DNA from 3 places in the Kitasatospora sp. NPDC098663 genome. Region 1 is predicted to be linked to each of the others. Evidence: riboswitches for the same ligand, from Rfam matches in the RefSeq annotation. Region 1 holds a riboswitch; each other region holds the start of a gene.
The links. Region 1 has a riboswitch for thiamine pyrophosphate ahead of ACIQVZ_RS02445 (purine-cytosine permease family protein). Riboswitches for the same ligand answer to the same signal wherever they lie in the genome.
Positions count from the first base shown of each region.

Region 2: it holds a riboswitch for thiamine pyrophosphate, as region 1 does, so the genes downstream of both, thiO (glycine oxidase ThiO) here and ACIQVZ_RS02445 (purine-cytosine permease family protein) in region 1, are expected to answer to the same signal.
Region 3: it holds a riboswitch for thiamine pyrophosphate, as region 1 does, so the genes downstream of both, thiC (phosphomethylpyrimidine synthase ThiC) here and ACIQVZ_RS02445 (purine-cytosine permease family protein) in region 1, are expected to answer to the same signal.

Region 1 is NZ_JBIWAP010000002.1:79,497-82,744, forward strand. It holds gene ACIQVZ_RS02440 (S1C family serine protease) at 1-1,317, opposite strand, end outside; TPP riboswitch at 1,561-1,708, shown strand; gene ACIQVZ_RS02445 (purine-cytosine permease family protein) at 1,701-3,158, shown strand; gene ACIQVZ_RS02450 (glycerophosphodiester phosphodiesterase family protein) at 3,238-3,248, shown strand, end outside.
Region 2 is NZ_JBIWAP010000014.1:13,322-16,569, reverse strand. It holds gene thiE (thiamine phosphate synthase) at 1-308, opposite strand, end outside; gene ACIQVZ_RS17255 (Rv2175c family DNA-binding protein) at 308-673, opposite strand; gene ACIQVZ_RS17250 (NAD(P)/FAD-dependent oxidoreductase) at 716-1,924, opposite strand; TPP riboswitch at 2,009-2,121, shown strand; gene thiO (glycine oxidase ThiO) at 2,125-3,248, shown strand, end outside.
Region 3 is NZ_JBIWAP010000002.1:302,437-305,684, forward strand. It holds gene ACIQVZ_RS03410 (cupin domain-containing protein) at 67-384, shown strand; gene tenA (thiaminase II) at 483-1,151, shown strand; gene ACIQVZ_RS03420 (DUF5326 family protein) at 1,368-1,568, shown strand; TPP riboswitch at 1,708-1,842, shown strand; gene thiC (phosphomethylpyrimidine synthase ThiC) at 1,838-3,248, shown strand, end outside.

The sequences.
Region 1 (3,248 bases):
CTTGGCGCTGACGATGCCGCTGGTGACGGTCGACTCCAGGCCGTACGGCGCACCGATCGCGACGGTGGCGTCACCGACGTTGACCTTGTCGGAGTCGGCCAGCGGAAGCGGGGCCAGCTTGCTCTTCGGCGGGTTGTCGATCTTGACCACGGCGACGTCGTAGCCCTCGGCGTGGCCCAGCACGGACGCGTTGTAGGACGTGCCGTCGGCGAACTTGACGGTCAGTTTGCCGCCGTTGAGGGTCGGCGCGACCACGTGGTTGTTGGTGAGGATGTGGCCCTCGGTGTCGAAGACGAAGCCGGTGCCGGTGCCGGACTCGCCGTTGCCCTGCGCCTTGATGGTGACGACGCTGGGCAGCGCCTTCTGCGCGATGCCGGCGATCGAACCGGGGGCGGGCTCGTTCTTCTGGGTGTTGCTGGCCTGGACGGTGGTGCTGCGGTGGTCGTCGGCGCTGTTGGTGCTGTCGTTGCGGTCCGCGACGGTCACGCCGAGCGCACCGCCGGCCACGCCGGCGACCAGCGCGACGGCGGCGATCAGGGCGACCAGGCCGCCGCCGCGCTTCTTGCGCGGGCCGCCGGGGCCGCCGGGGTAGTCGGCCGGGTAGCCGAGCGGTCCGGCCGGGCCGCCCGGGTAGCCCGCGCCGCCGCCGGCGTCGTGGGCGGCACCCCAGCCGCCGAGCGGCTGGCCGGCGCCGAACGGGTGGTGGCCGGGCGCGGGGTGCGCGGCGGGCGCGCCGGGGGCGGCCGGGGTGCCGTACGGGTCGTGCGGGCCGGCGGCGGGGACGCCGTGGGCCGGGGTGGCGTACGGGTTGGCGCCCGACGGCAGGGCCGGGCTCTCGGCGACGGGTGCGGCGGGTGCGGTGGGTGCCGCCGGCGCGGCCGGGACCGGCGGGGCGGGCGGCAGGACCGGCGGCGGCGCGTCGATGTAGCCGGCGGCGGCGTCGACCGGGGCGGCCGGCGCGTCGGCGACCGGCGCGGCCGGCGCGTCGGCGACCGGCGCGGCCGGCGCGTCGGCGACCGGCGCGGCCGGGGCCTGCGGGGCCGCCTCCGGCGCGGGGACCTTGGTGAAGGCCACGGTGGGCTGGTACCCCCCCTCGGCCGGAACACCATCGGCCGCGACGCCCTCCGTCGGCGCGGCCTCAGCCGGTGCGGCCTCGGCGGCCGGAGCGGCCCCGGGCTCGGGGACCCGGCCGAAGGCCAGTGTCGGCTGGTGCCCGCCCGAGGCGTGGCCGTCGGAAGCGGGAACAGCCGCCGCCTGGCCGCCCGAGGGCTGCTCCCCCTGCGGCCCGGTGGGCCCAACCTCGCGCTCGGTGCTCACGAACGACCTCCATAGCTGACAGAACCAAGGACCATAGTTTTTCGTACTGCCGATTCGATTGCCGTAAGGACCCCTCTGAATAACTCATAAGAATCCTTAGCCGCCGCCGACAGCCGGGCCGCCGACCAGGCTGTCCTGCGCCGACGACCGGAGGCTCCCCCACCTCCGCCGGGCGTCCCGCGATGCGGGCCGCACACCCCGTGGCCTTGGCGTTCACCCCCGGGCCGGTTAGCCTGTCGCTCACAACTGACACGCGGGAGCTTGGACCAACCAGGCTGAGAGTGCGCTGGTCGACCGTACGCCACGGGATCGTGGGCGGACCGTCGAGGGGGCGCAGACCGCCGGAACCTGTCCGGGTAATGCCGGCGTAGGGAGTATCGGCCATGTCGCCTGCTTCGCCATCCTCTTCTTCGGGCGCGCCCGCGTCCAAGGGTTTCCCGGAACCGTCCCCGGCCGCTGACGGCGGTGACAGCGGGCGCACCGGCCCCACCGGCACGGCGACCGCCGTCCTGGACCGCCCGGAGCGTACCGAGGCGCCGCTCGTGCTGGACACCGAGCCGCCGCGCACGCTGCGCTTCCGGGACCACTTCGCGCTCTGGATGAACCTGGGCGTCAGCCTGATCGGCTTCTCCACCGCCGCGACCGTGCTCGGCGCCAAGGGCAGCGAGCTGTCGCTGGCCGCCGCGGTGACCGCGATCGTGGCCGGCACCGTGGTCGGCACCGCGATGCTCGGCGTGGCCGCGCTGATCGGGGCCCGTACCGGCGCGCCCGCGATGGCGAACCTGCGCGGGCTGTTCGGCACCCGGCTGTCGTACGTCCCGACGGTGCTGAACATCGTCCAGTGCGTCGGCTGGGGCGTGTTCGAGCTGCTGACGATCGCGGCGGGCGCGCAGACCGTCGCCCACACCGACGGCTACCGCTGGCTGTTCGTGCTCCTGGCGGGAGCGCTGACCACCGCGCTGACCATCTGGCCGCTGGGCTCGATCGCGGTGCTGCGCCGCTTCGTGGCCGGTGCGGTCGCCGTCGCGATGGTGTACTTCACCGTCCAACTGGGCCGCCAGGGGGTGCCCGACCCGGGCGCCGGCAACTGGCACGGCTTCCTGGGCGCCACCGACGCGATGATCGCGGTGTCGATCTCCTTCGTCCCGCTGGCCGCCGACTACACCCGGCACTCGCGCACCGCGCGCTCGGCGTTCTGGGGCAGCTTCTCCGGCTACACGATCGCCCAGGTCTGGTGCTACGTGCTCGGCCTGATGGCGCTGCTGCAGTCCGGCGGCGACCCGAACAGGATCTTCGACTCCTTCCTCGGCGTCTGGGCCGGCTGGCTGTTCCTGCTGGTGCTGGTGCTGCGCGAGACGGACCAGTCCTTCGCCAACGTGTACTCGACCGCGATGTCGGTGCAGAACCTGCTGCCGAAGGTGGACCGCCGGGTGCTGACCGGCGGGATCGGCCTGCTGATCACCGTGCTGGCGCTGCAGATCGACAAGTTCACCGACACCTACACCAACTTCCTCGGCCTGATCGGCTCGGTCTTCGTGCCGCTGCTGGCGGTGCTGGCGGTCGACTACTTCTTCGGCGCCGGCCGGTACGGCTGGAACCTCTCCGCCGACGCGCCCTCGCGCCGCCTGATGCTGCTGCCGTGGGTGCTGGGCTTCGCGGTCTACCAGTTCATCGCGCCGACCGCGGTGGCCGGCTGGTGGACGGACTTCTGGACCTCCGCCCAGGACGCCCTGCACTTCACCCCGCAGGAGTGGACGTCCGCCTCGCTGTTCGCCTTCCTGGTGCCGGCCCTGGTCACCTGGGCTCTCACCCCGCTGACCCGCAGGGCGGCGCAGAGCTGACCGACCGGCACCGAAGACGGCCCCGCGGATTGGGGCCGTCTTCGCCTGCGCGTCACTTCCGCCGCCTATCGTGGGGCCCGTGACCAGCAC
Region 2 (3,248 bases), on a different contig from region 1:
CGGGCGGCCGGCACCGGCAGGTCGTCCTGCCCGAGGTGCAGCACGTCCGGCCGGACCGCGTGCGCGACGTCGGCGCGGTCGTTGACGGCCAGCAGCTTGCCGTGGCGGCGGCAGGCGTCCGCGAAGACCTCCAGGGCCTCCAGTTCCTGCTTGGCCTCCAGGCCCTTGTCGCGGAGCTGGACGATGTCCACCCCGCCCGCCAGCGCCGCGTCCAGGAACTGGGCGAGGTCGCCCTGCTCCCGGCGGGCGTCGGTGCACAGGTACAGCCGGGCGTCGGCCAGCCGCCGGCGCGGTGCGTCCGCCGCCATCAGATCAGCATCGCCTGGGCGCGCCGCTTGACCTCGGTGCCGCGGTTCTCCTGCAGCGCCTGGATCGGGCTGCCGGGCAGCGACGGGTCCTCGGTGAAGAGCCACTCCAGGATCTCCACGTCGTTGTACCCGCAGTCGCGCAGCACGGTCAGGGTGCCGGACAGGTGCTTGACCAGCCCCTGGCCGTCGATGAACGCCGCAGGGACCTGCAGCGACTTGTTGGGGCCCCGCCGGACGGCGATCAGCCCGCCGCTGCGGACCAGGTCGCGCACCTCGGTGACACGCACCCCCCACTGCTCCGAGATGTCGGGCAGGTACATCCACTCGGAAACCAGGGCTTCGATCTTGCTTTCAATCTCACTCACGCCACCAGACTGCCACCTCCACAGCCCCCCGCGCACCAGCCGCTACCCCGCGACCGCCGACTTCAGCGGCACCGAGGGGTCCGCCGCACGGGCCCGGTCCAGCGCGGTACCGCGCTCGATCAGCCGGCGGCCCTGGGTCAGGTCGCGCGGCCGGTCGACGGCCAGCAGCGCGCTCGGCACCCCGTCGCGCAGCCAGAGCACCGTCCAGGAGGCGTCCTGCGGGCCGCCGCGCCACAGCAGTTCGTCGCCCTCGGCGTGCCGCCCCGCGTACTGGACCATCCGCCCGAACTGCTCCGACCAGAAGTACGGCACCGGGTCGTACGGCGGCGCGTCCGCGCCGAGGACGGCGGCCGCCACGGCCTCGCCGGACTGCAACGCGTGGTCCCAGTGCTGGACGGCCAGCCGGGCGCCGGAGCGGGCGGACGGGTAGCTGACGCAGTCCCCGGCCGCGAAGACGCCGGGCAGGCCGGTGCGCAGCCGTTCGTCGACCAGGACGGCGCCGGTGCCGTCCAGCTCGACGCCGGAACCGGCCAGCCAGCCCGTCGCGGGCCGGGCGCCGACGCCGACCACGACCTCGTCGGCGGGCAGGTGCGAGCCGTCCGCCAGCAGCACCGCGCCCTCCTCGACGGCGGCCACGCCGACCCCGCAGCGCAGGTCGACGCCGGCCTCGGCGTACCAGGCGGCCATCGCCGAACCGACCTCGGCCGGCAGCGCGCCGGGGACGGGCGCCGGGCCCGCCTCGACCACCGTCACCTCGCAGCCGGCCGCGCGGGCGGCGGTGGACACCTCGGCGCCGATCCAGCCCGCGCCGACCAGCACCAGCCGCAGGCCGGGCCGCAGCAGGGCGCGCAGCGCCAGCGCGTCGTCCAGGGTGTGCAACAGGTGCGCGCGCTCGGCGCCGGGCAGGGCGCGCGGGGTGGCGCCGGTGGCGATCACCAGGGCGTCGTACCGGAGGTCACCGGCGTCGGTGTGCAGCACGCCGGGGGTGAGGCCGGTGGCGCGGCGGCCGGTGAGCAGTTCGACGCCCAGGTGCGGGAAGTCGATGTCCAGGGTGGTGGCGTCGGCCTTGCCGAGCAGCACGTCCTTGGAGAGCGGCGGCCGGTCGTACGGCGCGTGCGGCTCCTCCCCGACCAGCGTGATCCGCCCCCGCCAGCCGCCCTGCCGCAGCTTCAGGGCGCACTGCGCCCCGGCCAGCCCGGCCCCGACGACGACCACCCGATCCGTTCCGTTCAGCTCTGCCACGCCCGTCACTGTACTCAGCGCCCTGCCGGGGCCACCGGCCCGTCCACCCCGCGTACGGGCCTTCGGCCGGGCCCGCCCCCGGCGTTATGGTGGGGGCACCATCACGGGAGCCCGGCGTACCGGGCTGAGAGGCGGGCTGGCACGGCCCGCGACCGTCCGAACCTGATCCGGGTCATTCCGGCGAAGGGAGAAGAGCAGCCTTGTCACGCTTGCCCGAGGAAACCCACGCCGACGTGCTGGTGATCGGCGGGGGCGTCATCGGCCTCGCCGTCGCCTGGCGCGCCGCGCAGCGCGGGCTGAGGAACATCGTCGTGGTCGACCCCTCCCCCGGCGGCGGGGCGGCCGGGGTCGCGGCCGGGATGCTCGCCCCGGTCACCGAGCTGCAGTACGGGGAGGAGCCGCTGCTGCGCCTCGGCATGGCCTCCAACCAGCGGTACGGGGACTTCGCCGCCGAGCTCACCGAGGCGAGCGGCGGCCTGGACACCGGGTACCGCCGGTGCGGCACGATCGCCGTCGCGCTGGACTCCGACGACCGCGAGGAACTGCGCGAGCTGCACGCCTTCCACCAGCGGCTCGGCCTGGACTCGTCCTGGCTGACCGGCCGGGAGGCCCGCAGGTTGGAGCCGATGCTCGCCCCCGGCGTGCGCGGCGGCCTGCACGTCGCGGACGACCACCAGGTGGATCCGCGCCGGCTGCTGACCGCCCTGGTGGCCGCCTGCGAGCTCGCCGGGGTCGTGCTCCACCGGGCCGAGGCCGTCGGGCTGCTGGTCGAGGGCGGCCGCGCGGTCGGCGCCCGGCTCGGCACCGGCGAGACCCCGAGGGCCGACCAGGTGGTGCTCGCGGCCGGCCCGCACAGCCACCGGCTGCCCGGGCTGCCGGAGGGCGTACTGCCGGCCGTCCGCCCGGTGAAGGGGCAGATCCTGCGGCTGCGGATCCCCGAGGCGTACCGGCCGTTCCTGTCCCGCAACGTGCGCGCGGTGGTGCGCGGACAGCACCTGTACCTGGTGCCCCGGGAGAACGGCGAGCTGGTGATCGGCGCGACCACCGAGGAGCAGGGCTACGACACCACCGTCACCGCCGGCGGGGTGTACGAACTGCTGCGCGACGCCCACGAGTTGGTGCCGGGCATCACCGAACTCCCGCTGCTGGAGACCTCGGCCGGGCTGCGGCCCGGCTCGCCGGACAACGCCCCGCTGCTGGGCCCGACCGCGCTGCCCGGGCTGGTCGCCGCCACCGGCCACTACCGCAACGGCGTGCTGCTCACCCCGGTGACCGCCGACCTGCTCGCCGAGTACCTGGCGACCGGCGAACTCCCCGAGCTCGCACAGCCGTT
Region 3 (3,248 bases), 220 kb from region 1:
GTCCGGTGCCCGTGGTGTTGAATGCCCGTGGCCCGCACGGAGGATGGACGAAGGAGGGGAGCAGCGGTGAAGCTGTTCCGGTTGGACGAACTGGACGTCGAACGCGCGGCGAACGACGGCGCCTACCTGCGCTTCCTGCGCGAACCGCGGATGTCCGCCGGGCTCTACGCGCTCTCCCCCGGCGACACCGACCCGCAGACCGCGCACGACCAGGACGAGATCTACCAGGTGATCAGCGGCCGCGCCGAACTGACCGTCGGCGCCGAGACCGCCACAGTCGGGCGCGGCACCGTCGCCTACGTCCCGGCCGGCACCCCGCACCGCTTCCACCACGTCACCGAGGAGCTCCGGGTCCTGGTGGTGTTCTCCCCGCCCGAGGGCTGACCGCCCGCGGATCGATCGGGAACCGACCGGGGACTGGCCGGGAACTGGCAGGGGACCGACCGGGCCCGACCGGGGACGGACGGTCTAGGGTCCTGGGCATGAGCAAGAGCCTGACGGAAGAACTCTGGGCGGCCATCGAGCCGGTGTACGCCGAGATCCTCGCCCACCCCTTCATCGGCGGCCTCACCGACGGCACCCTGCCGCGTGCGGCCTTCCGCCACTTCGTCGTCCAGGACTCGCACTACCTGCGCGACTACGCCCGCGCGCTCGCCGTCTGCGCCGCCAAGGCGCCCGGCGAGGAGGACGTGCGGGCCTTCGCCGACGACGCGGTCGGCGCGCTGGCCGCGGAACAGGGCATGCATGCCGAGTTCCTGACCGCCTTCGGCGGCAGCGCCGAGCAGGCCGCCGCCGAACCGGTGCTGCCCACCACCCGGGCCTACACCAGCTACCTGCTGGCCACCGTCTACGGCGGCTCCTTCGCCGAGGCCGTCGGCGCGGTGCTGCCCTGCTACTGGATCTACGCCCGGGTCGGCGAGGCGCTGCTCGCCCAGGGCTCCCCCGACCCGCTGTACGCCAAGTGGATCGCCACCTACGGCGACGAGGCGTTCCAGTCCGTCGTCCGCCGGGTGCTGGCGCTCACCGACCGCCTCGGCGAGGAGATCTCCCCGGCCGAACGGCGCCGGGTCGTCGAGCACTTCACGACCACCTCGCGCTACGAGTGGATGTTCTGGGACGCCGCCTGGCGCGGCGAGCGCTGGCCGGTCTGACCGCTGGCCGCAGGGGGTGCGGGGCCCTTCCCGGGGGTCGTCCCCGAGGCCGGCACCCGGGTCTCCCCGGGGCCCCGGGTCGGGGTGATCTAGGGGTTCTCTCCGGGCCGACAGGCCTCGTTCCGGCACTCGTGTCCCCGTACGATCGAAGTACCGAAAGCAAGCGGGATGCGGCACCGGACGGCAGCCGACCCCACGGGGAGAGAAGGAACGGTCATGGCTGAGCTCTGGAAGTCGCTGCCCTCCTGGGTGCGGAACATCGTCATCCCGGTGCTGGTCCTGGTGCTGCTCTGGAACATCCTGGGATTCGTCTTCGGCGTCGTCGGCGCCCTGCTGAGCATCATGATCAAGGTGCTGGTCGTCGCCGGCATCGCCGCCGCCGTGGTGGTCCTGGTGAAGAAGGCCGCCAAGGGCTGAGCAACCGCCCGAGGCCCGGCCCCCCTGGACGGGGGGCCGGGCCTTCGGCGTTCCCGGCGCGACGTCCGGCCTGCTGGGGCGTGCTGGACCTGCGGCGATCGGCTCGCTACGGTGTTGGGCGTCATGTGCAGGCAACACCGCCTGCCGACGCGGGAGCTCGGAGCACCGGGCTGAGAGGGCGCTGACCGGGACGTCGACGGACGGACCGACGGCTGCGTCGACCGCAGGAACCTGACCGGGTAATGCCGGCGTAGGGAGTATGAGGTCAGATGACCACGTTCGAAGCACAGCCGCAGCCTGCCCGCAGCACCGGGAACAGTGGCACCGGGAACAGCGGCACCGAGGCCGGCGAGGCCGCCACCGCCACCGTCACCAGCGCCGGCACCGGCTACCCCACCCCGGCCTGGCGCAAGGCCTACCGCGAAGGGTCCCGGCCCGACCTGCGGGTCCCGTACCGCGAGGTGCAGCTCACCAACGGCAGGACCGTCCCGCTGTACGACACCTCCGGCCCGTACACCGACCAGGCCTACGAACCCGACGTGCGGCGCGGCCTGCCCGCCCTGCGCGACGCCTGGATCCGCCAGCGCGGCGACGTCGAGGAGTACGACGGCCGCGAGGCGCGCCCCGAGGACGACGGGATCAAGCACACCTCGCCGCGCGGCGGGAACCTGCGCAACCTGGACGCCGTCTTCCCGGGCCGCCCGCGCCGCCCGCTGCGCGGCCGCGGCGGTGCCGCCGTCACCCAACTCGCCTACGCCAAGCGGGGCGTGGTCACCCCCGAGATGGAGTTCGTGGCGCTGCGCGAGGGCCTCGCCCCCGAGTACGTGCGGGCCGAGGTGGCCCGCGGCCGGGCCGTCATCCCGGTCAACGTGAACCACCCCGAGGTGGAGCCGGCGATCATCGGCACCAACTTCCTGGTGAAGATCAACGCCAACATCGGCAACTCCGCCGTCACCTCCTCGATCGAGGAGGAGGTGGAGAAGATGACCTGGGCCACCCGGTGGGGCGCCGACACCGTCATGGACCTCTCCACCGGCCGCAACATCCACACCACCCGCGAGTGGATCCTGCGCAACTCCCCCGTGCCGATCGGCACCGTGCCGCTCTACCAGGCCCTGGAGAAGGTCGACGGCAAGGCCGAGGACCTGAGCTGGGAGGTGTACCGGGACACCGTCATCGAGCAGTGCGAGCAGGGCGTCGACTACATGACCGTCCACGCCGGCGTGCTGCTCCGGTACGTCCCGCTGACCGCCCGCCGCAAGACCGGCATCGTCTCGCGCGGCGGCTCGATCATGGCCGCCTGGTGCCTGGCGCACCACCAGGAGAACTTCCTCTACAGCAACTTCGAGGAGCTCTGCGACATCCTCGCGCGCTACGACGTCACCTTCTCGCTCGGCGACGGCCTGCGCCCCGGCTCCATCGCGGACGCCAACGACGAGGCGCAGTTCGCCGAACTGCAGACCCTCGGCGAACTCGGCCGGATCGCCCGCGAGCGCGACGTCCAGGTGATGATCGAGGGCCCGGGCCACGTCCCGATGCACAAGATCAAGGAGAACATGGATCTCCAGCAGGAGATCTGCGACGAGGCGCCGTTCTACACCCTCGGCCCGCTCACCACCGACGTCGCCCCCGGCTACGACCACATCACCTCGGGCATCGGCGCCGCGATGATCGCCTGGT